DNA from 4 places in the Paenibacillus graminis genome. Region 2 is predicted to be linked to each of the others. Evidence: riboswitches for the same ligand, from Rfam matches in the RefSeq annotation. Region 2 holds a riboswitch; each other region holds the start of a gene.

Region 1 (7,395 bases), 2.8 Mb from region 2:
CAGGCACACGGGACCGATGAAATGGATAACATCCGGGAGGAGGAGCAATGAATAATCTCTTGGTAATGCCGGTCCTGATTCCCTTGTGTACCGCCGTTATATTAATGTTTCTGAAAGAGAAGGTGCTGCTGCAGCGGCGGATAAGCGCCTTCAGCGGCATTCTGAATCTTGTTCTGGCCTGTGTGCTGGTTACCCGAATCCATGAGGAGGGCATCCAAACCCTGCAGATGGGCGGCTGGACTCCGCCATACGGCATTGTGTTTGTCGGAGATATGTTCGCAGCATTGCTTGTGCTGACCGCTTCGGTTGTGAGCCTGGGGATTCTGCTCTATTCCTTCACCAGTATCGGTGCGGAGCGGGAAAAATTCTTTTACTATACCTTTTTTCATTTTCTGCTCGTGGGCGTATATGGTTCTTTTCTGACCGGAGACATCTTCAATCTGTTCGTGTTCTTTGAAGTGATGCTGATCTCGTCCTACGCTCTGATATCCCTGGGCGGAACCAGGTTACAGCTCCGGGAAACCTCTAAGTATCTGCTGATTAACATTGTGTCCTCCACGCTGTTTGTAGCCGCAGTTGCTTACCTGTATGCCGCAGTGGGAACACTGAATATGGCTCACCTGTCCCAGCGTATTCACGAGGCCGGGCAAGGCGGTGTGCTGAATGTGATCGCTGTGCTGTTCCTGACCGTCTTTGCTCTGAAGGCCGGGCTGTTCCTGTTCTTCTGGCTCCCCGGCTCCTACAGTGCACCGCCGGCGGCAGTCCGGGCCTTGTTCGGGGCGCTGCTGACCAAAGTGGGGCTGTACGCCATTATAAGAACTTTTACGCTTATCTTTGCCGAAGATCCTGATGTCACGAACGGCTGGATCGCCTGGATGGCAGCGGCTACGATGATTCTGGGCGCACTGGGTGCTGTGGCTTATAACGATATCCCCCGCATCCTGAACTACAACGTCATTGTCAGTGTGGGTTTTGTCGCCTTCGGATTGTCCGCAGGAACACCGGATGCACTGGATGGAGCTGTTTTTTATCTGCTGCACGATATGCTGGGCAAGGCCCTTATGTTCATTCTCGGCGGGTTGCTTATTGCCGCTGCGGGTACGGACCGGCTTGAGCGGATGGGGGGGCTGATCCAACGTTATCCGCTGCTCGGTTGGAGCTTTTTCGCCCTGGCGCTGGCACTAGCCGGTATTCCTCCGTTCAGCGGCTTCCCCGGCAAAGTGCTGATTATCCGGGGAGGGCTGGATGCAGGAATGCTGACTTTATCCCTGATCGGGCTGGGTTCCAGCCTGCTTGTGCTGTACTCGCTGATCAAAGTATTCAGGCTCGCCTTCTGGGGCAATGCGCCCGGTACAGAACCGCCCAAGGTTAAGCTGAAAGGCGGGACGGCAGTGGCAGCCGGATTCCTCGTTCTGGTCATCCTGATGGGCCTTGGAGCAGAGCGGGTGAATACCTATGTTTCACAGGCGGGGGATGTGCTTGGTTCTCCCAAGCTGTATATCGAAGCTGTACTGAAGGAGTAGATGAAGATGGCTGTTCAAATCTTATTAAACCTGATGACTGCGTTTCTGTGGATGATGCTGATCGGCGACGGGTCAGGCTCAGGCTTTGCAATCGGCTATCTGCTGGGCTGCGCAATTCTGCTGGTGCTGCGCAGGTTCCTTCCTGAACCGTTATATTTGAAAAGGGTGTGGTCCATAGTGAAGCTGCTGGCGCTGTTTCTGCGGGAGCTGGTCCTGTCCAACTTCGCAGTTATCCGGCAAATCTTAAGTCCCAGACTGGCTGTCCGCCCGGGCATCTTCGCTTACGAAACCGCACTTCGGTCCGACCTTGAGGTCACTCTGCTCTCCTGCCTCATTTGTCTGACACCGGGGACCCTTACACTGGAAGTGTCGGCCAGCGGACAGACCCTATATATTCACGCTATGGATATTGAGGACGCCGGCCAGCTCTCCCGCCAGATCGAGGGAACCTTTGAAAAAGCAATCATGGAGGTGACCCGGCTATGATTTCAGTACTGCTTAATATTTCGCTGGTGATCCTGGCACTGGCCATGCTGGCCTGCCTGTACAGGCTGATTCAAGGACCGACCCGTTCGGACCGGATTGTTGCGCTGGATACGATCGGCATCCACCTGCTGGCAGTGATCGCGGTGCTGGGCATGCAGCAGAGGACAGAGGATTATATTGATATGGTGCTTGTGATCGGAATTCTGACGTTTATCGGAACTGCGGCATTAGCCAGATACATTGAAAGAGACGCGGTTATCGAGCCTGGAGGTGATAAACTTGATCGGTGAGCTGCTAATTGCGATACTGGTATTGCTGGGGGCATTATTGTGCGGGCTTGGCGCGTTTGGGCTGGTCCGGCTCCCTGATGTCTATTTACGTTCCCATGCCGCCACCAAAAGCGCTACACTGGGTGTATTATGTGTGCTGGCAGGAGCCTTTCTATTTTTTTTCTTCTATATAGAAGTAGTCAGCATCAAACTGCTGCTCGGGATAGTATTCGTCTTCATCACTTCTCCGGTTGCAGGGCATCTGAATGGCCGTGCGGCTTACCGCTCGGGTGTGCCTTTATGGAAGGGCAGTGTGCAGGATGATCTGAAGCCGGTGCTCAAAAAGAGGGAGACGAAGCAGACTGACACACAGCATAAGTTAGAGTAAACTAAAGAATATGTCTTTTTCGCTGAATTCTGTAAAAGAAGCGGGGGAACCACCGGTGTGTGCAGTTTTCGAAGCTGCCATGCCCAAGGGGTGAATCTCGAACATTCGAGTAGGGCTACTCTTCAGGCCCGAATCCGTCAGCTAACCCCGTAAGCGTAGAAGAGAGGAGACGAATGAGTTGCCGCAAATTCAATTAAATGGAACTTCTATCTACTATGAAACCTATGGTACAGGGGTGCCTGTTGTTTTTATTCATGATCACCTGACTTCGCATCATCTGTTTGAGCCGCAAATTGAGTATTTCCGTGACCGTGTTCAAGTGATTGTTCTGGATCTGCGGGGGAACGGGTTGTCCGGAAAAATGGATGTCGAGGTTCACCGCATTCTGGACACCCAATGTGAAGATTTGAAGGAGCTGCTCCGCCGTCTGGAGCTGCTGAGTGTGATTCTTGTCGCAAGCTCGGGCGGGGGTGTGCTCGCCCAGAAATTCGCTGTGCAGAACCCGGAGCTGGTGCGTGCGCTTGTGCTGGTGGACAACTGCTCAAGCGGCAATGATTCCATGAAAAATAATAGAATATGGGGAATTATCGAGAGATGTTCATGGATATCGTATTATTTGCCGCCTGAACTGCTTCTGCGCTCCCTGCGAATCGCCTATAACAAATGGCTGCCCGCCTATCATATCCTCAGGAATGAGCTGCTGCATAAACGGCCAACCGAAGGCATCAAACAGCGGATTGCCCTGCGCCAGATTGACATTCTTGCCTATGCGGTTAAGCTGCAGGTTCCAGTGCTGTGTGTAACGGGAAGCCAGAATGAGTGGAGGCTCGCACAGGCGAGCAAGAACGCCTCCATGCTGCCTTCGGCGCAGCTGGTGGTGCTGGATGATGCCATGTATCCCAGCCATCTGTGCCAGCCGCAGCATTTTAACCGCCTGCTGTTAAATTTCCTGATTGACCAGCATGCCGTTCATCAGCGGGAGAGCGGGTTATGAAGGCGGTGGATGAGGCAGCTCCTAATCTCTGTCCAAGCCGTACTCCCAGGTGGAGAGCTGCCCTACACTGAATGGCTGAGTAATTCGCCCCAATTGAGTTTTTTTGGTGCACATTTTTTTGCTGCGCATATATAATAAGCAGTGTGTTTTTTATTTCTAAAAATAGGTTGATAACCTATGTACTTTGTGATTTAATGCAGGAGGGGTATTGATAACACGAGCGGGGCAGTCCATCCATTTTTTTGAAAGGAAATGAATTTTTTCATGAAGAAATCATTCAATAGCATTCTAAACCGGCCGATTCTATTATTCAGCTTCGTGCTGCTGCTCAAAAGCGCCGTGGCCTGGTTTGTCGTGTTCAGCGACGGTCCGAACTGGAGTATGGTCTTCACCGAAATTCCCTTTTTCATCATTGTGTTCAGCCTGATTGAATGGCTGTCTTCCAAACGGAAGATTCTGTACTATATGATTGCTAACTTATTCATTACGATTATTTATTTCTCTGTTCTGATGTATTACAAATATTATGGCGTAATTGCGACCTATCATGCATTGCAGCAAGCGGATAAGGTCACTAAGGTCGGAGAGAGCACCTATTCCCTGATTACACCGTATTATCTGTTTATTTTTGTGGATATCGTCTTCTTCCTGTTCTTTATGTTCCGTCCCAAATATATTGCCAAATGGAAGGAGAGAGGCGCATACCGCATCAGCCGCCCTGTGCTGCTTACCGTGGCTGCCGTTTCGCTCGCGCTGTGCTTCTTCAATATCTGGCCTAACCATGCGAGCATGAATGAGATCAAAAAGGCGGAGAGCATGGGGATTCTGAACTATGAAGTCTACACGCTGTTCGCAGACAGCACAGAGAAGGAAGAGCTTATCGACAGCAAAGAGATTACCCAGCAGGCCGTGGATACGGTTAAAGGGGTTCAACCCCCGCAACAGCTGAAGTACACCGGGGCCGACAAGGGTAAAAACCTGATTATCGTGCAGATGGAATCGTTCCAGAACTTCCTGATCGGACTGACTATTGACGGGCAGGAGATTACACCGAATATTAACAAGCTGGCGCACAGCAATACGTATTTCAACAATTTCTACACCAATGCCGGCCAGGGGACGACCTCGGATGCCGAGTTCGTGGTGAACTCCTCTTTTTATGTGCCCAAGAACGAACCGGCAACGTCATCACCCTATATGAAAAAATCCGTGCCCAGCCTGCCGAAGCTGCTGAGTGCGAACGGGTATTATACAGCTACCTTCCATACCAACAGTGTGGAATTCTGGAACCGCAAGGCCTTATACCAGGCGGTAGGTTTTGACAAGTATTATGACCAGAGCTTTTATGGCGATGATGATCATATTGCATTCGGTTCTTCGGATGAGGTGCTGTTCGCCAAAACGGTACCGGAGCTGGCTGCACTTGATGCCAAGGATCAGCCGTTCTATGCGATGGTCATTTCCATGAGCGCCCATCATCCGTTCCGCATCCCCGAGGAGAAGTTCAAGATGAAGCTGCCGGAGCGCTTTGAAGGTACGCTGCTGGGGGACTATATTCAGGCCCAGAATTATGCCGACTATGCGATGGGGCAGTTTCTGGAGGAGCTGAAGGCCAGCGGACTGTGGGATGACAGCCTGATTGTGTTTTACGGAGATCACCAAGGCGTGCCGATGTACACCCTGGGTGAGGATGAGAAGGCTCTGCTGCAAGAGATGCTCGGACATGAGTATGGGTATACGGATATGTTCAATATTCCGTTTATCGTCCACTCGCCAAGCGGCGTACTGCCTGCGGTAGTGGACCGGACGGGCGGACAGATTGATATTCTGCCGACAGTATCCAATCTGCTGGGCGTGCCGCTGCAGAATCAGCTGCATTTCGGTGAGGATCTGCTCAACTCGGCATCGAACCTGATCCCGTTCAGACATTTCCTGCCCACAGGTTCTTTCGTGAATAATACGAGCATTTATTTGACGGGGAATGATTACGAGGATGGGAGCAACTACAGTCTAAACGATAATTCAGTTATCCAGGGCGGCTCTACAGAAGCGCAGTTCGAAGCTGCGGAGCGGCTGCTGAACATGTCGAACAGCTATCTGCTGCAATTGCCGGACCGGCCGGACCAGCAGTAATCCGCAAACAGTAAGTATGGGGCTTGCCCCCCGTGCTTGCTGTTTTTTTTGTGCAGAAAATAAGGTTCCTCAGTCCTCCAGCTGCCCGTTGATTTCTTCAAAATAGTGATAGACCCCGTTCAACAGCTCAATCAGCGCTCTGCTGCGCTCCCCGCCGAGATAGTCGATCATCCCCTTGAACGTATCGCGGATTCTGGCAACAGCAGCATCGGCCAAACGTACGCCTTTGTCTGTCAGAGCAATCCCGCTGACCCGCTTATCCTGGGCATCGCTGGTGCGGACCACATAGCCCTGTGCCAGCAGGCTGTTCACCATTTGGGTGATGGTGGGGGAGGTGACCTTGTGCATTTTGCTGATGTCGGAGATGGTAAGCACCGGCTTCCCGGATTTCTCGGTTCCTAACCGGATCGTGACCAGCACGCGTATTTCACTGGGCTTTAGCATCGATGGATTATTCTTTTGCCAGTTGATCTTGGAGAATTGCTGGAATGCTTCCATCAGCTCGTCGATTTTGTCATATCTGTCTTCGTTCATCTGTACACCTCATGGACTTGTTTCCTTTAATTATAGGGCATGTGATGAAATAAAATAAAGGAAAGGAAACCGATCCCTTAACATTTCCAGCTCTCTTCGCTGTGGCCCCGGTTACTCTGCGGGATTGTGAAGAAGCGATATCTGATATTTGCTCAGAAATGAAATCCATTCGTCCGAAGGCTTCTCGTCGGTAACGATATAATCAATTTCTTCAAAACCAAACAGCTTGACAAAAGCAATCCGGTCAAACTTGGAATAGTCGGCCAGCAGGACGGCTTTGCTCGCCTGCTGCCGCATAAGAATCTTAAGCTCGCTTTCGGCTTCGTTGGAATCGCTTAGTCCCCCCGTCATCGAGAGGGCTTTGCAGCTGAACAGCGCCGCATCCACGTTATACCGCTGAATGGTATGGGAAGCGCTCGGCCCGACAAACGAGTTGGTCTCCGCTCCCAGCACACCGCCGGTGGAAATCAGCTTATGCCCGGAATGCTGAAACTCGGAGAGGACGACCAGTGAATTGGTAATGATCGTCAGGTTTTTTTTGGCTTCGGTAATTTTCTTCAGCGCCTCAAAGGCGGTAGAACTGGTATCTGTCATCAGGCTGTCGCCGTCATTGATCAGATCCAGGACATTGGCCGCAATGGCCCGCTTGGCTTCGATATTCACCGCATGTCTGTGGGAGTAGGAAGGGTCCTCGTTGGTGTGGACATTCAGGATGGCCCCGCCATAGCTTTTTTTGGCAATGCCTTCTTTGTCCAGCTTCTCCAGATCTCTGCGGATCGTTTCTTCGGAAACCTCGAAATCCTGGGCCAGATCAGCGACATGGACTTTTTTGTTGCGGTACAGTTTATTGATAATGAGTTCACGGCGTTCGAACGCTCTCACTAAGACGGCCTCCTGGCATCGTTAATCTTTTTTATCTATTTTACTATAAACCGAAGTATAAATAAAAGGAAAATCCACAGAAAAATCCACATTGACATTTTGAATACCACATAAATACACAATAAAATGTGGTTTTATGTTGACATTCCATGATTATGATTTATGATAGGAGGAGATGCAAGCGCT
Region 2 (7,395 bases):
TCTTCCGGCCGGGACATCTTCACGGTTCGGACTGAATTTAATGCCCTTCTCCACTTTACTCTTGGCATGCATGGCACCGATATCGATAACGGCTTCACCGCCGTCAATAATGACCGGCGATACATTGTTCAAATCGATGGAGCCTGCGCCGAACCCCTTATGCTTGCTTTTGGCATTCACGATATTCAGAGCCATCGGTTTTTTTCCCTCTGGTTGGTTGTTATCCACAAGTGCACATCCTTCCCTTTCACTAATAATTTAATTTTAGCTAATAATGCGGCGAATGCAAACATATACATCCCGTAGATGCTTGTCACGGGAGGAATCACAGTATGAAGCCATTGTCATTAAGGTACACCCTCATCTTTGCGACCCTGGCCACTCTCACGCTTTTGGGAGGTGGAATCTGGGCTCTTTCAGGGCATAACCCGGCCGTTCAGACTGCGGCTGCTCCCAAAGAGGCCAAGTCCCCCGCAGCCGCACAGATCAAAGCACCTCAGCCCGTTCTCCCTGAGAGCAGGCCGCTCCCCGTATCAGAGGCCCTAAGCCAGCGGGTGACCGAATATCACCTTGACGCGCAGCTGCTCCCCTCAACTGGGTCGCTGATGGCTTCAGAAGCGGTCACCTGGACCCACCCCGGCCAAAAACCGGTACAAGACCTCTACTTCCACCTGTATCCGAATGCCTTTGCCTCCGGAGATACCACCTTCATGAAAGAATCCGGGGGAAAGCTGCGCGGCGATACTATGCCTGCGAATGGCTACGGGAGCATGACCCTGACGGATTTGCGGACCAGTGACGGCGTCTCGCTCATGCAGCGGCTGCAGTATGTTCAGCCCGACGATGGCAACGTGAATGACAAAACACTGGTTAAGGTGCATCTTCCGCAGCCGGTAAGTGGCGGAGAAAGTGTCACACTCAAGCTGAAGTTTGAAGTCAAAATGCCTAAAATATTCGCCCGTATGGGAGTCTCAGGTAATTTTGTAATGGCTGGACAATGGTTCCCCAAAATTAGTGTCTATGAGCCTGCAGGCACCCGGGGTGTGAAGCAGGAAGGCTGGAATCTGCATCAGTACCACGGCACCTCCGAATTCTACAGCGATTTCGGGATCTATAATGTTACTCTTTCTGTGCCCCCCAATTACACTGTGGCCGCAACCGGCTTTCCGGTTAAGACCGCCAAATTGAAGCAGGGCCAGAAAATCTACAAATTCTATGCCGATGATGTCCATGACTTCGCCTGGGCTGCCTCCCCCGACTTTGTGGTTGCAGAGGAGGCCTTCTCGTCGCCCGAGGTGCCCGGGGTAAGGATCAAGCTCTACTTGGACCCGCTGCATAAGGACTTGCAGGAACGGTATTTCCAGGCTGCCAAAGCTGCCCTGAACACATTCAGCAAATGGTATGGTCCTTATCCGTACTCCACACTTTCTATCGTAGTCCCTCCCAAGGAGGGAAGCGGCGCAGGCGGGATGGAGTACCCCACACTTATAACCGCCTTCGGCGCAGCCGAAAATATGCCCGGAACCCAGCTGGAGCGGACCATTATCCATGAAATCGGGCATCAGTTTTTTTATGGAATGGTGGCCAGCAATGAATTTGAAGAGGCCTGGCTCGATGAGAGCTTCACCTCCTACGCGGAAGACCGGCTAATGGAGCAGGAATATGGGGTGGCGTCCAACCTCCCCCTTCAGGCCAGTCTGGTGCCCTCCGCGCAGCCGCTTACCCTGGAGACCTGGAAATACACCGGAGATGATGCCTATACCCGCAACATCTACATTAGGGGTAAGCTGGTGCTGAAAGACATTGAACGTCAGGTCGGAACCAAAACGATGGATGCCATCTTGGCCGCTTATGCCCGCAAATACCGTTTCCGTCACCCGTCAACTCAAGATTTCCAAAGGACGGTGGAAAAGGTGACTAAAAAATCATGGCAAACGTATTTCGAACATTATGTATACAGTGGCGGCGCTCCTGATTTTGCTATAAATCATATTACAAATACTATCCGCAAAGCAGGAACGGACAAAGAAGGCCTCCGATATGAATCCTCAGTTACAGTAAGCAATAGAGGCAGCCAGTACGGGGATGTGCCGGTAAAGTTTACCTTCGCGGACGGATATACCGTTCAAAGATATTGGAATGGGGAAAACAAGCAAACGACATTTCAGCTGTCCTACAAAGCGCCGCTCCTATCGGCAGAGATTGATCCGGAGCACTCCGTCCTGCTGGAGAGCAAACATCTGAACAATTTCAGAGTCGCCGAACTGGAACCTGATACGCTCTCACGCTGGACGCTCAGCATGACCAACCTGATTGAAAATCTGCTCGGAACTCTTGTCTGGTGAGGTGAAGGATTGTGAAAAGATCGATAAGCCGCGGCTGGCGCAGCATGAAAGAGCAATTTTATATCTTGATCCTGTTATTTATCTACCGGCTTTTCTGGGGCTATATCATGTACAAGTTTGTCAAAAGCGCCGTGGTTCCCGTGCTGCTGCGCTACCCGGATCAGCATGCGGGAGGCAGCGGAATGGGCAGGCTGCTGTACTATGTGGAGGGGCAATTCGCTCTGGGTAACGACCCGGCGGTTCAGCATTGGCTCTGGATGCTTCTGGCACTGAGCGCAGCAAGGCTGCTGCTCTCCCCATTTATCCGCGCAGGGCTGCTCCATGAGCTGCATCAGGAGCGCAAAGGGGAGCGTGGTATGTTCTTTTTTCCGGGCATGAGGCTGTACGGGCTTCCAGTGATGCTGTTCAGTCTCATAGAATGGGTGCTGGCGGTCCTGCCTTTATACTGGCTTCTTCCCAAAATGTACAACCTGCTGCTAAGCGGGATTCTGGACTATAGACAGCTGCTGAAGCTGGCCCCTTATATTCTGGCTTGGCTTGTGTATCTATTCTTCATTCGAAAGCTGTTGCTTTACATGCAGTTCGGTTATACGGCCGGAACAGGAATACTCCCATCCTTGATGGTATGCCTGAAGGTCATTGTCCCATCTGTAGGACTGTCCCTAGTGCTGGGGGCATGCGGGCTGGTGATGATGCTTGTTTGCGGAGCAACTGCGCTGCTCTGTCCTGGACTTCCGGCATTTCTGCTCCGCCAGTTCTCCCCGCTTCCCACTACATTGTTTAAAATGTGGGGAATCGCCGCACAGTACCACCTCTGGGGCAGTAAAACATTTCCACAATAATAGTGCCGCTTAACCGGCATAATAAAAGAGTCGCTACTCCTTTTTGGGAGCGGGACTCTTTTTTGAGTTACAAAGTGATGAAGAGTATTTGCAAAACTGTAAATCCTCTGGTACAATGATGCCTGTACTACTAGTAACAAATTTGTAATCTTTAAGTTACAGCTTGTCAACCATACTTAACTTAAGCATTAAAACTTGTCAACACACGCTCTTCTGGTGCATAAAACGCCAAATTCCCTGCACCGGGAAGCGGGGGAACCATATCTTGGGTGAATTGATCTCGCTTTAGAGGGGTCATAGGGGACCTTCTACCGAATCCTTAAGCTAACCTCGCAGGCCTTGGAAGGAGTACATCATTTGAAAAGTCAGAATTTCAAGAAGAAATGCACCGCAGCAGCACTTGGATTAGTGATGGTATTTACATTGGGAGCCGGAAGCGCTTTCGCCGATTCCAAGATGGACACCGTTATCGCAAAAACAATCGGAACCACCTATAAATTCGGGGGCACCAGCACCAGCGGTTTTGACTGCTCCGGATTCACCAGGTACGTATTCAAAAATGTCGGACTTACCCTGCCGCGCACTTCCAAAGCTCAATTCAGTGTTGGAACCTCTGTATCCCGCAACAACTTGCGTTCAGGCGACCTCGTCTTCTTTAACACTTTTGGATCGGGAGTTTCCCATGTTGGAATTTATGTCGGCAATGGCAAATTCGCACAATCCTCCAGTTCACGCGGCGTGACCATAACTTCACTGAGCCAAGCCTACTGGGCCAACCGCTACGTTGGCGCCAAACGAGTGATGAGCACTACAGCGTATCAGGCTGTTGCCTACGATTGATAAACGTTATTCCCCTCATTATTGCTACCTCTAACAACTAAATGTAACTTATACGGACCCGGAGCTGATTATTGCCGTAATCATTTCCGGGGTTTTTCTTTTCCTTATTCTCCCTTTTACACGTTTCGGAGTTCTTTGAAACACCTTTTTGCTAAATATTCCAAAAAACTCTGCCATAAAGCTTACGCAGCGCGTAAAATGAGCCTTTAGAATAGATTTTTGTCTCGTCAAACGGAAAAAATATGCATTAATATGCTTTAAATGATTGCCAAGAGCTTCTGTCTTTGTTACAATTATCGCAGTGAGTTGATAGTAACATTTTTGTAATTATTCAAACTTAATTTACAAACATTTTGTCATGTATTGATCAGCAAGCTAATCCTAATCAACAGTTGTGCCGAGTTCCCTAATAATTAGGGAAACGGGGGAACCGATTTTGGGTGAATTGACCTCCTATTCACAGAGGGGTCATAGGGGACCTTCAACCGAACCCTTAAGCTAACCTCGTAGGCAATTGGAAGGGGTATTTACTTTTGAAGAAGAAGCTGGCCGCAGCATTACTGAGTTTTTCCATTATCCTTACCATAGGAGCAGGAAGCGCTTTCGCAGACTCCAAAATGGATCAGGTTATCGACAAAGCTATCGGAACGAAATACGTATCAGGCGGAATATCGACTAACGGGTTTGATTGCTCCGGATTTACGATGTATGTTTTTGACAAGATCGGAATCAACCTTCCTCACCAGTCCGGGTCCCAGTACCAAATGGGAACTGCAATATCGCGTGACAACATCAGACCGGGCGATCTCGTATTCTTTAATACAAGCGGCAATGGCGTATCCCATGTCGGTATTTATGTCGGTGAAGGCAAATTCGCACATGCATCTTCTAAACGTGGTGTAACCGTCAGCTCCTTGAATGACAGCTACTACGTCAACCGCTACGTTGGCGCCAAACGAATTATGAGCACAGATGCTTATCAGAATGTAGCTTCCGATTCCCAAGACAACGATGATGTACAATAAACAGCATTTGTAATTCCCAAAGGCTCTTCTCCAGGATTTTTGCCGAAATTCTGGAGGGGGGCTTTTTTTTGCCTTTTGCCTACAAGAAATATTTACCCTGCTCATTATTTGCCAAACACAAAAACCCCTAATTTTCGCTATTTTCCAAAATAATATTCTGCGATCAAGGGCTTCACCTTCTCTTAAAGTTTTTGCGTCCCAAAAGGAGGTTATGTATATAATTAAAGATATAACGTTTCACTTTGGATGGGAGGCCGATACCTGATGATTAGTTCCCCCGCAACCTTTTACACTGTTCCTATGGATGTTATCCACGCTGCCGAAATATGCCAATGGGTCTATAAGCCACCGTATAACATTTACGGCTGGATGTCCTGGGAGCAGATGCAGGCTTTGGGCATTGAGTTCGGTGATCCCCGGCTTCGAAGTGAGCAATATGTCTCAGTGGTGAACGGTCAAGGCATGCTCTGCGGCTTCGCGCAGCTCTTCCCCATGGAAGGTGTAGTCCGGCTTGGAATCGGCATGCGGCCGGATCTGTGCGGACATGGCATGGGGCATCTGTTCATGAATGCTGTCGTCAAGGAGGCTCTGGAACGTTATCCCGACCGTGAAATTGATCTGGAGGTGCTGACGTGGAACCAACGGGCCATTCGCGCTTATCAAAAAAGCGGATTTACCATTACTGATACTTATGAACGCCGGACCCCAACAGGTGACAAGCCTTTTTACTGTATGGTCTATGATAAATAGCACAAATCAGTCAATTATTTGTTACAAAAGCTATGATAACGCTTTACCTTCTTGTATAATGTAGAAAGCAGCTTACATGGAGGGGACGGATGCAGATGCAGAAATGGATCATGAGCGGTTTATTTTTTGCCGCCTGTGCCTTTGCGGTAGTCTTAATGTTTACTTTGCCGGGCAAAGCCGAAGTCGCTGAGGAGAACAAGCCAACCATGCCGGAAGTACAGCTGGATGCTGCGGGTGCGGAGGCCATAGTGAAGGCTAATTGCATTACCTGCCATGGGGATCAGCTCCAGGGTGGTGTAGGACCCAGCCTGCAGCAGGAAGGCGGCAAGCATGATGTCGGGGAGATCTTCACCATTGTGACTAAAGGCCGCGGACAAATGCCATCCTTCAAGGATAAGCTGGCCCCGGAGGAGATCGCTAATGTAGCCATGTGGCTCGCAGAGAAAAAGTAGCTTTACTTACGCTTCACAGAAGAAAGAGCACAAAATGCCCTTGCAAGGATGATGTTAATCCTAGGCAGGGCATTTTTTTATATAAGGGTTATGATGAACTCTCATTCGGACCAGTTCGATCGGGGCTGGTTAACGGTTCTTCTCAAAGGCTTCGTTAAATTCATGAGCCTGCCGGATATCAAGTGCGGTAAGCCCCTCCTCCTCTGCCGCAGACAGGCGAAGGAAGACCGTTTTATAATCAACTGTAATATGCGGATGATGCTCGAATGCTTCCGATATAGCCGCCACCTCGTCCACAAAAGCAATCCCCTTCATATATTCATTGAACATGTATTTGCGCACCAGAGTATCCTGCTCCAGTTTCCATCCTTCCAGCTTGCTCACCTGCTCCCGCAGCTCCTCTTCCATAAATTGCAATGTTCTTCCTCCCTTACTAAATTAACAGCAAAAGCCCTGCACTCTTTTACCAGTAGCGTTAATGCTTGAAACAAAACATCCCTCAGCTTATATAAAAGTCCAAGGGATGCGCCAGGATGAGGTTTTTTTTGGTTTAATGTATTCACAAATCCCAGCAAATAGTACTCGGCTCCATCAATTTTACCATGTTGCGCAGGCTGCGGGCAAACCGCCCTCCCGCAGCTGCCTGTCCCCTAGACCAGAAGGACTGAAGCCAGATCCTCTTCGCCAAGCAAAATATTAATCCGGTGTGTCTCCTTGTCATAGATCACAACTCCACTGCCCACCTCAATAACCGGCTCATTGCCCAGGGCATAGAACAGATCTTCAGCAAGTGCTTCCCAGACTTCCAGCTTCGACTCCTGAGGCAGCCCCTGCCACTCCTCGGGCTCCATTTCAAAAAAAACATACCCGTCGGAAATTCTTCCTACCGCTTCCGTCAGCTCACTCAGAATTTCACTGTAATCCCTGCCGTGCTTCACACCCACATCAATCACTCCGTTTTCTCCACAGATGAATAATATCCTACCCTACTCATTATAGCCGAAAAAATGACTTCACAAAAAAGGGAATGCTGTCGATAAATAAGAATATACGTGATTGGTCAGGCAGATGTCCCACCGCTGTTCATGGATGATACATGCGGTACAGTCAGGCCATTTCTTAATTCTCATGGACGAGGTGC
Region 3 (7,395 bases), 880 kb from region 2:
TGGACCGGAAGCCTATATTATCGCGAGTGGGATTCTATGCAGCATGATGGTTATGACTACGTTCAGCTTTGATGACAACTCCAAGTGGATGAAATATGCTATGGTTACCCCGGTTACCAAAAAAGACTTAGTGGCTAGCAAGTTTATCGTTCTGCTGATTTTCTCGATTACCGGTGTTGTCATCGGTCTAGTGATTGGTTTCATTGGCGGCATCATCGTCCGTAAAGTTGATTACAGCAACATGAGCGACGTCCTCACCCTGCCGGTTGTGGCTATGGCTGGTTTAGTGATTGCGGAAATCTTAGGCAGTATGTCTATCCCTCTCTTATTTAAGTTCGGTACAGAAAAGGCTCGTACATTATCACTTGTTTCCTTTATAATACCCGCTGTAATTTGCTTTGGTGTATATGAGATTCTTATCTTCTTTGGTGTTTCTTTCACAGATCAGCTTAAATTTATCCTGCTGTGCTGTTCCCCGGTGATAGCGCTGGCATGGAACTTGATGATGTACAAAATCAGCTATGCGATCTTCTCAAAGAAAGAACTTTTATACTAATCCGCAGCATCACGTCTTTATCCCCAACTTTATGCGAATTTTATTCACAGGCGAAAGAAAACATAATTTCCTGAACAATAACAAAAAGCCCAAGTATCGGCAGTATGTCCGCATACTTGAGCTTCTTAACTGTTTTAAAACCTTCAATCTATTTTTCCTATTCCTTAATGTTATCGGTGACAATTAACACCTTACGAAGCTGCAGATTACTGCTCTTTATCCCGCCCGAGCAGCCCGCTGAGCGCCTCAGTCACGTTCATACCGGTAAGCGTCTGGGTCAATTCAGGAACCTGGGCCATGATTTTGGCGATATCGCTGGTAATTTTGTTCACGCCGGATGAAGCTCCATCCTGGGAAATCACTGTAATCTTATCGACCTTGGCCAGCGGAGCAGCGATTTTCTCGGCCAATTCAGGCAGGACTTTCAGGAATTCCACGGTAAGCGCAGCCTGCGTGAACTGTTTGTATGCCTCGGCTTTCTTCTCCAGCGCTCCCGCTTCCGCCGCTCCGGCCAATTGAACAATTTCCGCGTTGGCTCTCCCCTTCGCCAGCTCGGCTTCCGCTGTGGCCAGCCCCCGCTTGGTCGTCGTGGCCGCCTCTGCTTCCGCCTCAAGAATTTGCCGCTGCTTGGCTGCTTCCGCTCTCATAATGGTAGCCTGGTTCTCCGCCTGGGCAGGCTTAATCACCGTTGCCTCCAGCTCCTTCTGTCTCAGCTCTACTTCGATTTCCCGGACAGTCCGGTTAGCCTCTGCTTCCATCTGCGTGATCTTGACCTGCTCGGTAACCAGCGACTGTTTGATTTTGTTCTGCTGCAATTCGTATGCAAGATCCGCCTGTGCTTTCTTCACTTCTGTCTCCAGCTTAAAGTCCGCCTGCTTAATGTTCAATTCCTTCTCGAACTGAGATTCCTTGGCGCGGGCGGCGGTTCCCGCTTCAATGGTGGCCTGATGCGCATTGGCTTTGGCGATGGAGGACTCCTTCTCCGCTTCGGCCTGCTTGATCTGAATGTCGCGTTCCGCCTCCGCCTTAGCGATGCTGGCATCGCGGCGGATGCGCTCAATTTCCGGAACCCCCATGTTGTCGATATACCCTTTGTCATCCGTAATTTTCTTAATGGTGAAGCTGACTACCTCCAGCCCCATCTTGTCCAGGTCTTCCGAGCAGGTCTCCCGCATCTTGCTGTTGATTTCGTCAGGGGTCTTCAGAATGGATTCTACCGTTAATTGTCCGATCAAGCCGCGCAAATGCCCTTCCACCGAATGCAGGATAATTGTCTCGCGGTCTTCTTCCGGCCGGTCGATAAACTGCTCACTGGCAGTCAGAATAGCGGTAGGATCGCTTTTAATCTTAATCTGGGCTACCGCTTCCAGGTTGAGCTTGATGCCCTGCTGGGAGAACATCGCCTGCGCCGGGATCACATCGAAGCTCATCAGCATCATGGAGATGGTCTTATTGTTCTGGAAGCCGGGAATGACGAACGTCCCGCCGCCCTGAACCACTCTTTTTCCGCCGAGGCCGTACACAATCATTGCCTGATTGGGCGGAACTTTTTTATAAGCGTTCACGATACTGAACAAAGCCAGCAGAATAACAACAACAATTCCTGCAATTAAATAGAGCATAACCATCCGGTTCGACACTCCCCGTTATTTATAATTGTCCACTTTCCCTCTCGAAGAGGGTTACAGACGCTATTCCTTTATCCACCTTCAGAATAATCACCCTGTCGCCCCTCACAAGCTGCTGGCCGGTTTCGGCCCGCACTCCAATGGAGCGCATCGTTCCATGCAGCACATATTTCATTTCTCCAACTGCGCCATCCGCTGCAGCAATGCTGATGTACCCAAGTTGCCCCGCCTGCTCATAATCCAATTCATTCATGCTGTTGTCATACCGGGTCATCACCCGGGCCAGCACTGCATACATCAGACAGCCGACCAGCAAAGCAACCACGGTGCCAATCAGCACCACTGCAAGCCTATTCATTCCGCTGAACCGGGTAAGCACATAACCGGTGCCCCCCCAGACCGTGACAAACACCATCAGAGGGAGTATGGGCACAAAGCCCGGACCACCAGCATCGCCGCCTCCCATATGCAGATGACCCGCCAGGCCATGCCCATGAAATCCGCCGCTGAGGAGGAGCAATAGTCCAACCCAGAAGCACACGATAAATACCGTAACGATATTACCCCCCCCTTTTTAAGCATTTCAGATCACATCCAACACTCTAATTTTCGTTGTTATAAGATTTTAGCTTCCTTATAGATACCGCCTTTCCTTACTGCAGGCACAGCAAAAAGACCACAGGAGCGGCAGGGCTCTCCGTGGTCGGTCAATCGATCATGGCGCTCATCCTCTCTCTTCGAGGCTTACGGGGTTAGCTGACGGATTCGGGCAGCGAGATTGCCCTACCTTGTAAGAAGCGGCTTATCAGCACGCTGCAAGGATTCACCCCAGGTGAGCGGAAGCTATCTGAGCAAAAGCCGCATTCACCATTGGTTCCCCCGTTCCCATTACTGGAATTCAGCCATTTGAGAACAGTTATATTTCTTTCGGTTGTTGATTTGAATCTTACGCCTGTAGCCGTTTAATGTAAAACGTTGCGGATGACAAAAGAAGCCAAAAATGCCTCCACTTCACGAATGAAGGCGCATTCTTTGGTTTCGCTCTTAAGCGGCCGGTGATTTGCTCTTTTTTGCTCCGTTTCTCGAAAGCAGCGGGGTTTCTCAACACTTCTCTACAGCTGGGCTCCACGCATAAGCGACCGGCGGCCCGCCCAGATGTAAGCAGCAGAGGTTGCGGCCACAATGAGAATGAACGGGATCACATCCAGCCGGGGCGACAATGCGGTCCCCCTTGGATACATCGCGTAGTAGGCCGTTGTGGAAGGAAACCAGGCGCCGACCGAAGCATGAAGCCCGGTAAGCACAATATTGGCGATCACAATCGAAGCCGATAAAATCAGAGAGGACACAAACGACTTCAAGCGCATGGAAACCCATAACTGCAGCGCCGCAAACGGCAGCAGGGCCAGCCACCCTCCAACCGTACCGATGATTAATCCGGTAAAATCCAAGTCATTCCCCAATTGAAGCAGTTCTCCCGCGAGCAGATATGATCCGGCAAAAAGCAATTGAATTAAACCTAACAGCAGCATGAGCGTCCCCAATTTGGCATAATAGACACGGGAACGGGGAATAGGCAGACAAAACAGTTGTTTCCACCCCCCGTTAATATGCTCATAACGGCAGAGAAAAGAAGCCAGCACCCCGGCATAAAGAGGATATAAAAACAAGCCGTGAAAGCTGGCCATATGCAGATAAAAGGTTTTCCAGCCCCGCACATAAAAACCGGCGAAATTTTCTGAATTCAAACTATTGATACCGAGCATCACCGTTCCCAGCGCACCGATGAGGAACAGGATGAAGAGGACTGGATACTGCAGCTTCATTCGTTCAGCTTTCATCAAATCTTCCATAATCACACCTCTGTTAATTAAAATTGTTTGTTTTTGAAATGCAGGGCCCCGGCGGCCAGCAGCACCGTTCCCAGGCCTGCACTGATGCCAATCCACCTCCCGGGATGTGCCATGAACGGACTGGACAGGGTCGGATAGGCCCATGGCCATAGCCAGGTCCACAATGCTGCGCCGCTGTCCCGCGCGATGAATAGGCCGGAAACGGCGCCCAGCAAGCCGATGGACATCGGAATGGCCTGGTTCGGGAACTGGATAGACAGCCACATCTGCAGCCCCAGCACCGCAGTTGAGGCGAGAAAGCTGTACACGATCTGCTTGATTAGGAACTGGAACGGCAGCGGTTCGGATGTGTAGCAGATCCAGAGCAGGGACAGGCCGGCAATAATCAGTAAGACGGTACATAAGAGCAGGATCAGAACCCACAAGGCCTTGGCCCAATAAAAAACAGCGCGGGATACAGGCAGGGTCAGCAGCTGCTTCCAGCTGTTGGATTCGTGTTCCAAACCGGTAATCATGCCAGCGAATAACGCGGTGTTTAGCAGCATTACGAACCCTAGAAACATATACATCACATTAAACACGCTGTATACCCCTGCCGGGCCTTTGAAATAGAGGTACCATTCCAGCGCCATAAATGCGATGAACAGCCCGGAGCTGATCACCGGCAGCCAGCGGGCCGCAGGTTTGAGCCGCATGCCTTCGGCCCGCAGGGCCCGCCACATCATAAGCTGACTCCTTTTCCGGTCAGCTCCATGAACAGCTCTTCCAGCGATTTGCTGATCTCCCGTACATTCATAATCCCGTAAGGGCCCAGCAGTTTGAACAATTCTGCCTGCGGCATACTGACCTTCTCTGCCGAAACTGACAGCACATTGCCTTTCCGCTCCACGGCGAATCCTTGCAGCAATAACGTGCGAAGTGCTTCCTGCGGGCGCTCCACGGCAAATTCCAGCACTTTGCCCCTCCGCCGCTCCAGCAATTCCAAAGCCCCCTGATAGACGAGCCTACCGCTGCTGATAATCCCGATCTCATCTGCAATCGTATCCACCTCGCTCAGCAGATGGCTGGACAGCAGGATCGTCATTCCCTGATCATGGGCCAGGGACAGCAGCAGATGCCGTATTTCCTGGATGCCCGCGGGGTCCAGGCCGTTGGTCGGCTCATCCAGAATCAGTAGCTGCGGCCCCCGCAGCAAGGCTGCTGCTATGCCGAGCCGCTGCTTCATGCCAAGGGAATATCCGCTTACCTTGCGGTTCGCGCTTGACGTCAGCCGTACAATTTCCAATACCTCACCGATGCGCCGGTCAGGCAGCTTCAGCAGGGTGCTCAGTATTTTTAAATTTTTGTACCCGGTCAGATGACCGTAATAGGATGGATTCTCTACCAGTGAGCCTACCTTGCGCAAAATGTCCAGGCTTCTCTCCGGCATCTCTTGTCCAAACATGCGGATCGTCCCGGCATCCGCGCGGAGCAAGCCCAGCAGCATTTTGATCGTTGTTGTCTTTCCTGCACCGTTCGGCCCCAGAAAACCGTAGATTTTCCCCTCGGGAACCTCCAGGTTCACTTCATTCACCGGCACCTGTTCGCCGAAGCGGCGGGTCAGCCCTTTGGTCTCCACTATAAGTTGCGGCATCTCCTGTCACCTCATATCTGTAGTATGGAGACTATCATAGCCGCTGGAAGTAGCAGCGGGGTAAAGAAAAGTAAAAAACAAGTAAAAAAACAGGCCAGCACCCCAAAGCTGGGTCCGGCCTGCTTTTAAAACAGAAAAAAAAGAGTGATGCGTGTTCCTTGCTGCGGTTTGCTATGTACCGTCATTGTGCCGCCATGCCGTGTTACAAAATCTTTTGACAGCACCATGCCCAGACCGGAGCCCGCCAATCTGGTCCGCGCCGACAGCACATTGTCTTCAGCAGCGTTCAGCCGCTCCAGCGTCTCCGCATTGATTCCCGTCCCATTATCGCGGATCTCAACCGTCAGTCCGTGCTGATCCCAGTATACTTCAGTTTCAATATGGCACCCACCGGGATTGTGAACCACTGCATTCCACAGCAAATTGTGCAGTGCCCGCCGGATCATGCGCTGGTCGATATCCAGGCATTTCTCCCCGGCGGTATGGAAGGCAAAGGTATGCTGTGCAGCCAGCGGATGATCAGCGACATCGGTAACGATCTGCCTGATAAATCCTGCCATCTCCGTTGTCTCCCGCGAGAGCAGAACCCCGCTGCCGTCCAACTGGTAGGAAGCATTCATATCTTCAATCAGCTGCTCCACCTGGATCGTTTTTTGCTCCATTAAGGAGCCGAACTGGATGATTTCCGCAGGGGACCACGAATATTGGTCGGCAGCCGCAATCATGGAGCTGTAGCCGCGAATATAGGCGAGCGGGGTTTTCAGATCATGCCGCACGCCCGCAATCCAGCTTTTGCGCTTCTCATCCAATTCGCGTCTTTCTTCTTCTGTTCGCTGCAGTGCAAGGGTCAACGTGGACAACTGCCCGATGATTTCCCTAAAGAGAGCATAAGGCAGCTTGAGCTGATCTCCGGAAAGGGGGCGGCCGCGCCAATTGCTCCGCAAAGGTTCGTCATAGTGGCCTTGTGCCAGCTGCTTCAGCCAGGTCAGCATATAAATAACCGGCTTCGTCAGGCTCCACAGATAGAAGGCAAGCGCAGCCATGCACACAGCCAGGAAGCTCCAGATTTGAAACTGCATGAACCGGAGCCCCTTCAGCCATGGAACCAGATCACGCAAAAAAAGAAAAAGAACAAACAGTACGAGCCAGATGGCAACAGCACCTACGAGCAGCGCCAGCAGAAAGAGCAGCAGCCGCAAGCCAACACGAAGAACCCCTTTCATGCTTGTCCAGCCGGTACGGGGTCCGGAATAAATTTGTAGCCTAACCCGCGGAAGTTAACAATGTAACGGGGCTGCTTCGGGTCCCGCTCTATTTTGTTTCTGATTTTGGAAATATAAATCACAACCGTTTTTTCATCGCCCAGCTGCATTTGACCCCAGACCTGTTCATAGAGCTGGGACGTTGTAAAAAGCCGCCCCGGATGCTCGGCAAAAAATAGCAGCAGCGCGAATTCCTTAGCCGTACAATGAAGCTGCTGGCCGCGCACCGTAAGCCCCCCGGTATCCTTGCTGATCTCAAAATCAGCAAAAGCGTAACTGGCGGCCGGAGCCTCCTGCTGATACAGCCTTTTTCTGGCAAGCTGGGCTTTGATCCGCGCCACCACCTCCAGGGAGTTGAACGGTTTTGTAATATAATCGTCCCCGCCCATCGCAAATCCGGTCAGCTTGTCGTAATCGGCAGCCCTCGAGGTCAGAAATAAGACCGGGGCGTTTGTTTTTTTGC
Region 4 (7,395 bases), 3.4 Mb from region 2:
GAGCTCCAGCAACCCAAGGAAACATGACCCCCAGCTGTGTCCAGCTTGTCCCCCCGATTCCTCCCGCCATCCAAAAAGCAATATCCTGCGAGAGATGGAACAAAATCGCAATGCCCTGACTGATGGCAAGCAGCAATGCGCTCACGGCAGCTCCGGCGAGTGTCAACCGCAGCGGGGTTAGTCCGCTATGCGACAACGAACCAATTCCGAAGACCAGAATTGACGCTGCTGCGGCACCGAGGAAACAATAGAGCATGATATACATGAAGGACAACGAGGGCGCAAAGGCAAAAGCCAATGCCAATCCCACACTTGCTCCAGCATTAAGTCCAAGCAATCCCGAATCTGCCAGCGGATTGCGTGTCATTCCCTGCATAATTGCACCGGCTACTGCAAAACAGGCACCGACCACTGCCCCCGCCAATGCCCGGGGAATCCTGAGTTCCCGGATCACCTGATGCTGCGGCAGCTGGGGATTAAAGCGGAATACCGCCTCCCATACAGAGGCCAGCTTGATATCCGCCGCACCAACCGAGACGGAAAGCGCCAGACCCATAAGGATAGCCCCAAGACCTGCCACCAGAATAACTGCAGCTGCAACAGGGCGGGATTTCAGCTGCTTCTCCCCTTCCGGATGAGCACGGGAGTTTGCGTGTGTGGATGTGACCATAAGTCGTCCCCTTACCAGGATAATTACTGAAATCTAAATGATAACAAATATCATTCTCATTATCGCAAATCTTCTGATGATGCACAAGCGTTCAATTTCCAAGCAGATTCTCTTACATTTTTTAAAAAAGGTGCAGAATCGCGTATCCGTGGATACAACGGCCTGCACCTTCAATACGCTTCGAAGGAAGCATGTCAACGAGCGTTTACGGATTTTTATTTCACCAGACTGCTCAATACATCGTCTATGGTTTTGGAGTTGGCGATCGCTCCGCTGTACAGCCAGCTGTGGTTGGAGGCAAATTGATGCACATTTCCAGCCTTAACGGCAGGAATGCCTTTCCAGATTGGACCGTTCAGAATTTCTGAACCTTCGGTTTTGTCGCTGTTAACCAGGAAGATATGATCTGCAGTGAGCTCTGCCAGTTTCTCAAGAGAAATCGGATTCCAGGTGGCTCTGGAAGCCGCAGGAATCTCTGTAACAAGATTAGGTAGCTTCAGGCCGAGGTCACCGTAGACTACCGCGCCGCTGCTGCGTGTTTCGTCTACAATATAGAAGTTCTTTTGAACAAGCCACAGGATCGCTACAGAATCATCTCCAATTACAGCGGAGATTTTGGTTTTGGCAGCGGCAGCTTTTTGATCATAAGCGGCTATCACCTGCTCAGCTTCGGCGCTCTTGTTCAGCAGTTCACCAATTTTAAGCAGAGACTTGCGCCAGTCTTTGCTGATCTCGTCGCCCAGCACATACGTAGGTGCGATCTTGTTCAACTGGTCATAGAGGCCATTCTCCACGCTGGATTCCGATTGAACAATATGAAAATCCGGTGCAAAGCCTGTTACTGCCTCCAGTGGAAGATCATAGCTGATCGTTGGCACATCCTTCAATTCAGCTGCCAGATAGTCCTGAATCCCGTTGGGCACCGACCATTGTGCAACCGGAGTTACCCCAAGCGCCACCAGATAATCTTCAAGATACGAAGCAAGCACACGCTGAGGATTAGCCGGAACGGTTACCTCATGCCCCATGGCATCGGTTACCGTTTTCTCTGCGGCTGGCGCGGCTGTTGCGGAAGGAGTTTCTGAAGCTGGTGCTGTAGCAGCATCCGTTGAAGCTGCGGGCGCATTGGCCGCTCCCCCTGTTGAATTGGTACTGCTATTATTGCCGCAGGCCGACAATACAAGCATTGCAGCCAACAATCCCGTTGAGACCAGCTTCATACGGCCTGCGCTTTTTAGGTTAACCGAAAACATGAATACCCCTCCTATATATGTATAATCTGAAATGGTCAAAAGTCTGGTTGCCATCGCCTTATCCCATTAAATGATATTGATTCTCATTCTCTATGTCAACATAAATATTTAAATTTTGCATATTTGCACGTTTTGACAAATGAACTCATTTATATATGTAAAAAGACTGCTCCCGGAATCCGGAAACAGTCTTAATGGTGGCAGCTACCCTGTCTATTTATGCAAATGATAAGGGACGGTTGCAACGACGATATCTTTTTGATTCATTAGATAAGAACGGATGAACAAGCTGGTCTGATTGTGCAGAACCGCCTGCCACCAATGCTTGGTGATAAACTGAGGGATGAGTACAGTAATATGGTCGGTTGAAGCAGTCTTCCACTCTACTGTATCTATGAATTTGACCAGCGGACGGAGAATACTGCGATAGCGGGAACGGAGAACAATCAGGCGCACGCCCGGATTCCATTCCTCCCATTTCTGCTCCATTTTGTTGATCTCTTCTTCATCAAAGCCTACATACACAGCCACCACATTATCCGTTAAGGACTTGGCATAGCTGATCGAATGCAGCACTGCGCGTGTTACACCGGCGACAGGTACGACCACTGTGCTTCCCTTGATGCAGGGTTTATCCGTTGCCGGACAAATCCGCAGCTGATCCGCAGTATTCAGGTAATGGTGGTGAATCCTGTGGAACACGAACATTACAATCGGCAGGAAGATAAAGGCCATCCAGACGCTGGAGAATTTGGTGATAATGAAGATTAAGGTAATGGTCAGAGTCGTAAGCATCCCCACCGTGTTCACGGCAAATTTATTCTGCCATCCTTTAGGTCTGGTTTTGTACCAATGCACCATCATCCCTAGTTGGGACAGCGTAAACGGAATGAAAACACCCACCGCATACAATGGAATCAAACTTTCCGTATTTCCGTGAAAGGCCGCGACCAGCAGAGCTGACAATACGCCCAAAAAGATAATGCCGTTCGAGAAGCCCAAGCGGTCACCGCGGACCATAAATGCATGAGGCAAATATTTGTCTTTGGCAAACATAAACGCCAGCAGCGGGAACGCCGAGTAGGCTGTATTCGCAGCCAGGAACAAAATGACAGCTGTGATCCCTTGTATGAAAAAGTACAAACCGCCGCGCCCAAACGTAGATTCGGCAATTTGCGAGACCACCGTAGCTTTTTCATCAGGCGTAATTCCATACCAGTAAGCCAGCAGCGTGATTCCCGTAAACATAATTCCCAGGATAAGCCCCATCATCATCAGGGTTTTGGCGGCATTTTTCTCCGCAGGCGCCTTGAAGTTCGGAATGGCGTTCGAGACAGCCTCTACCCCGGTCAGAGCCGAACAGCCCGAGCTGAAGGCCTTAAGCAGCAAAAACAAACTGACATTCGACACAGCCGCCCCGATTTCAGGAACATTTGCATGTGCTCCGCCGGTTGCATATTTGAATACCCCCGCAATGATCAATACGAAGATCGATACCACGAACAGATACACGGGAATCGCGATGAATGATGCAGATTCTGTTACCCCCCGCAGATTGACGATGGTCAAGAGCAGAATCACAGTAACAGCGATAAGTACGCTATGATTATGAAGACTTGGAAAAGCGGAGGTGATCGCATCCGTGCCCGCCGATGCACTGACCGCAACGGTCAAAATATAATCCACCAGCAAAGATCCTCCGGCGAGGAGTCCGGTTGGAACACCCAGATTGCTTTTGGCTACGATATACGCGCCACCGCCCTGCGGATAAGCAAAGATGGTCTGACGGTAGGATAAAATCAGTATAGCCAGCAGGCCCAATACGGCTAGTGCGATTGGCAATGAGTACCAGATAGCCGTGAAGCCTGCAGCCACCAGCACAATCAGGATTTGTTCCGTTCCGTAGGCTACAGACGAGAGCGCATCAGAAGACAGGACAGCCAGTGCTTTCACCTTGGATAACTTTTCATGATCGAGTTCGTTCGACTTCATCGGACGCCCGATCAATAGTCGTTTTACCTTGCTTACCATTGTAGTAACAGTTCCTCTCTTTGTTAGGTTGAAACGGTAATACCGTGCGCTGTTTTCATTGGTGGATTTTCATAAATGCAGGCACAAAAATAAGCATACGGAAATGATCCGCATGCTTACGCATCGTCATTATCCCACCATTGCTTACGAGGTTAGCTGGCGGATTCGGGCTGTGGTAGCCCTACGGTTGCAGCCCTTGCGGACCGCCCCGATTCACCCCTTTGGCCTTAGGCCAATGTTGGTTCCCCCGTTTTTCCATACGGAAAATTCAGCGCATATTCAACTTCTCACAAGGTCTAATGATAGTCTACAATGAGCCTTCCGTAAAGCGGTGAAAAAAATGAAAAAAGAATGAAAAAACATCCAAATTACGCAAAACAACGATGAGGGAACTCGCGATCTTTCATTCTCTGCGATTATCCCTTTATCACGTGTTTTTTCAAGGTTTTGATCGCTAATTGTGTCAGAAATTTCAGGATTAATTGAACCTCTTAATCCTGCTGCGATATTCTTTATTCTACGTTATCCTCTTTACGCCCGATCCAGAGCAAAATTGCGATTAGCGCAAAGGCAATTAAGGCTAACAAAGGGATCGTAATAAACCCGAAATAATTCAGATAGTCCTTGTTGCAGGGTACGCCAATTGTGCAGGGAAGCACCTTGCTGAGCGCCGGTATCTTCTGCTCTGCATAATGATAGATAGAAATGCACCCGCCAATGAGACTTAGGGGCAGCACATAGGGAATGATCTTTTTGTCATTCCGGTAGGTCGCAATGCCCAGCAGGATAAGCTGCGGGTACATAAAAATCCGCTGGAACCAGCATAACTTGCAGGGCTCGTACTTTAATACCTCACTTAGATACAAACTTCCCGCTACTGCGATAACAGACACAAACCAGGCCAAATAGAGACAGTGGCGTCTGCAGAATGTAGTGGCCTTCATCACTCGGCGCTCACAGCTTCGGAAGCGGACTTAATCTGAGCTTTAATAGCTTCCATATTGAAAGGCTCATCCACTTTGTGTCCATTAATGAATACACTAGGTGTAGAGGTTACACCGGTATCCTTGGCGGTGCTGATATCACTTTGCAGCTCACTTTCATAAGTTCGTTCCTGGATATCTTTGCGTAAAAGATCCAGATCGACAGGCAGCTTTTCCTTCTCCGCAAGACTCACCAGGAAGTCCTCCGTGGCCCACTCTGCATTCTCATCCCCCTGATTGGCGTAAAGCGCATCGTAGTAAGTCCAGAAAGCCTCATTGTTCTGATGATAGACTGATAATGCCGCCAGCGAAGCTGTTTCGGAATCCGGGCCGATAAAAGCCATATTTACAAAGTAGAAAGCTGCTTTATCCTGATTCACATACTCCTGCACAATCTGCGGCTTGATTACACCTGTAAACTGGGCGCAGGCCGGGCATTTGAAATCACCGAACTCGACGATTTTGACAGGGGCATCCTCTTTCCCCAGTCTTGGGAACTCACTGTAATTGAAATCAACCGCTTTGCCTGAATCTGCCGATGAAGAGGAATCCCTCGATGCCAACATGAAAAGTCCGACAAAAATTATCACCACAATTGCGACCGTACTAATAATTAGAATTCTCGTTTTCTGTTTCTGCTGCTCCAGCTCAGCCCTGCGTTTCTCAGCTTTACTTAGCCCGGAAACCATGACATTGTTTGTTTTAGATTTGCCCAAAAGAGAGTTCCTTTCTGTCCTGGAGGGACTGTTGTGAGGAATCATATTCTTTAAAATTATATAATTAAAACTCTCCGCTTGGCAAACCTTCGTTCAACCCGCTTCCGACTTCTCCCGCTTCTCCCGGATTCCCTGTTCATTGGAATTTCCTACCGCCGGGAAGGTGTCCATAAGCTGCAGCGGGATCTTAAAAAAGAAGTCCGTCCCCCCGTCCCTTGCCTTTTCCGTCCAGATGCTTCCATCCATAAGCTCAACAAGCTTTTTGCAGATCGCCAGCCCTAAGCCAGTTCCCTGGTACTTGCGGTTATGCGAAGCATCCACCTGCGAGAAGGGCTGAAACAACAGCTTCAACTTGTCCGGTGCAATCCCGATTCCTGTGTCACTGACTCTGAACAGCAGTCCCAGGGAAGCCCCCTCTTTGCTGTAGGTTTCAAGAGCAACTGTTATGCCTCCCTCATGAGTAAACTTAACTGCATTGCCAATCAGATTCACCAGAATCTGGCGGATCCGCGCACTGTCCCCGATTAATTGTTCAGGAATGGACGGGGCGATCTCAAGGGTCAATGCAAGCCCTTTGTGGCTCGCCGCAACCGTGAACAGATTTATGCATTCCCGCAGCAATGCAGGAAGCTTGAACGGCGATTTTACCAGCAGCATGTTCTCGGCTTCAAGACGGGAAATATCGAGCACATCGTTCATCACATTCAGCAATGCAAGACTGCTCGTATTTTGCAGCTTCAACAATTCCTGATGCCCGGGTGCCGTGATTTCCTCCGCGAGCAGTTGGTTGATGCCAATAATGCCATTAAGCGGTGTCCGGATTTCATGACTCATTGTAGCCAGGAATTCACTTTTCATCCGCGCAGCGCTTTCGGCCGCATTTTTGGCGATCAGAAGCTCCTGCTGTTGTTCAGCCAGAGCCGTAATGTCTTCAGCGATAATGTACACGTAAGTTTCTTTGTCGTTAACCAGCGGAAAAACGGTCGTACTGCATATCAGCCTGGCCCCGCTTTTGGTTTTGACGGTCAATTCCAGCTTTCCGGACTGTCCCCGCGCAGCGCGTTTAACGGCTGCTTTGAGGGCCAGTTCATCCCCGGTGCTGAACAACACATTTTTGTAGTCACTCAGTTCCTCTTGTCCGTAACCTGTTGTCTGCCGGAGTGAGGGATTGGCGCTGATCACCTTTTTGCGCACAGGGTCGATACACACTACCATATCAGGGCTGAACTCGAATAAAGCCGTGTAGCGCTGCTCATTAAATTGTGCTGTGAACAGCACCTGCTTCCTGTCTTTGTACATAAGTCCAAGCACAACGGCCACTACCAGCAGGAACGTGCAGGCAAGAATCATTCCCAGCATTGAATCATTCAGAAGCGGAGTCCGGCCCATATAAATATAGGGCTCCGTGTCCACATATGAGGCTCCGGCCATAGCTATATAATTCGTTCCCGACAGCACAGCGGTCAGTACAAGGATGAGCAATAACTTTTTGGCAGAAAACATATTATAGCGTTTCGCTGTCCAATTCGGATGATAGGAAGCTGTGACTGCAGGGATCACCAAAGAGAGTACGAAGGCCCCCAGAATCGAACCCGTGCTTTGTTCAAAAGCCGCCGTATAGCGAACGCTCATCATCCCGCTGCAATGCATAATCAGAATCCCGCAGCTGAACAGCAGCCCGCCAAATCCAAGAGTTGCCTTGCTGCTCCGCGTGCGGGGATTATTGAACAGCATCAGCAGCA

What was found. A riboswitch is a leader RNA that binds a small molecule or an ion and turns the genes downstream of it on or off. The one in region 2 is predicted to bind cyclic di-AMP.
Region 1: it holds a riboswitch for cyclic di-AMP, as region 2 does, so the genes downstream of both, PGRAT_RS11845 (alpha/beta fold hydrolase) here and PGRAT_RS00505 (C40 family peptidase) in region 2, are expected to answer to the same signal.
Region 3: it holds a riboswitch for cyclic di-AMP, as region 2 does, so the genes downstream of both, PGRAT_RS04200 (NfeD family membrane protein) here and PGRAT_RS00505 (C40 family peptidase) in region 2, are expected to answer to the same signal.
Region 4: it holds a riboswitch for cyclic di-AMP, as region 2 does, so the genes downstream of both, PGRAT_RS16105 (APC family permease) here and PGRAT_RS00505 (C40 family peptidase) in region 2, are expected to answer to the same signal.

The regions. Positions count from the first base shown of each region.
Region 1 covers NZ_CP009287.1:2,916,646-2,924,040, forward strand. Annotated here, with positions in the region: gene PGRAT_RS11820 (Na(+)/H(+) antiporter subunit C) at 1-51, shown strand, start outside; gene PGRAT_RS11825 (Na+/H+ antiporter subunit D) at 48-1,523, shown strand; gene PGRAT_RS11830 (Na+/H+ antiporter subunit E) at 1,530-2,009, shown strand; gene PGRAT_RS11835 (Na(+)/H(+) antiporter subunit F1) at 2,006-2,299, shown strand; gene mnhG (monovalent cation/H(+) antiporter subunit G) at 2,283-2,666, shown strand; cyclic di-AMP (ydaO/yuaA leader) riboswitch at 2,677-2,837, shown strand; gene PGRAT_RS11845 (alpha/beta fold hydrolase) at 2,845-3,660, shown strand; gene PGRAT_RS11850 (LTA synthase family protein) at 3,925-5,793, shown strand; gene PGRAT_RS11855 (MarR family winged helix-turn-helix transcriptional regulator) at 5,863-6,327, opposite strand; gene PGRAT_RS11860 (DeoR/GlpR family DNA-binding transcription regulator) at 6,439-7,209, opposite strand.
Region 2 covers NZ_CP009287.1:101,737-109,131, reverse strand. Annotated here, with positions in the region: gene PGRAT_RS00525 (YwhD family protein) at 1-228, opposite strand, end outside; gene PGRAT_RS00520 (M1 family metallopeptidase) at 333-2,345, shown strand; gene PGRAT_RS00515 (hypothetical protein) at 2,357-3,187, shown strand; cyclic di-AMP (ydaO/yuaA leader) riboswitch at 3,404-3,541, shown strand; gene PGRAT_RS00510 (C40 family peptidase) at 3,599-4,027, shown strand; cyclic di-AMP (ydaO/yuaA leader) riboswitch at 4,413-4,555, shown strand; gene PGRAT_RS00505 (C40 family peptidase) at 4,561-5,052, shown strand; gene PGRAT_RS00500 (GNAT family N-acetyltransferase) at 5,317-5,802, shown strand; gene PGRAT_RS00495 (c-type cytochrome) at 5,898-6,254, shown strand; gene PGRAT_RS00490 (4a-hydroxytetrahydrobiopterin dehydratase) at 6,384-6,671, opposite strand; gene PGRAT_RS00485 (hypothetical protein) at 6,905-7,198, opposite strand.
Region 3 covers NZ_CP009287.1:982,839-990,233, reverse strand. Annotated here, with positions in the region: gene PGRAT_RS04210 (ABC-2 transporter permease) at 1-556, shown strand, start outside; gene PGRAT_RS04205 (flotillin family protein) at 763-2,184, opposite strand; gene PGRAT_RS04200 (NfeD family membrane protein) at 2,207-2,743, opposite strand; cyclic di-AMP (ydaO/yuaA leader) riboswitch at 2,911-3,098, opposite strand; gene PGRAT_RS04195 (ABC transporter permease) at 3,297-4,037, opposite strand; gene PGRAT_RS04190 (ABC transporter permease) at 4,055-4,762, opposite strand; gene PGRAT_RS04185 (ABC transporter ATP-binding protein) at 4,759-5,670, opposite strand; gene PGRAT_RS04180 (sensor histidine kinase) at 5,796-6,893, opposite strand; gene PGRAT_RS04175 (response regulator transcription factor) at 6,890-7,395, opposite strand, start outside.
Region 4 covers NZ_CP009287.1:3,847,075-3,854,469, forward strand. Annotated here, with positions in the region: gene PGRAT_RS16095 (FecCD family ABC transporter permease) at 1-670, opposite strand, end outside; gene PGRAT_RS16100 (ABC transporter substrate-binding protein) at 886-1,923, opposite strand; gene PGRAT_RS16105 (APC family permease) at 2,137-3,954, opposite strand; cyclic di-AMP (ydaO/yuaA leader) riboswitch at 4,081-4,238, opposite strand; gene PGRAT_RS16110 (disulfide oxidoreductase) at 4,467-4,898, opposite strand; gene PGRAT_RS16115 (DsbA family protein) at 4,898-5,653, opposite strand; gene PGRAT_RS16120 (ATP-binding protein) at 5,747-7,395, opposite strand, start outside.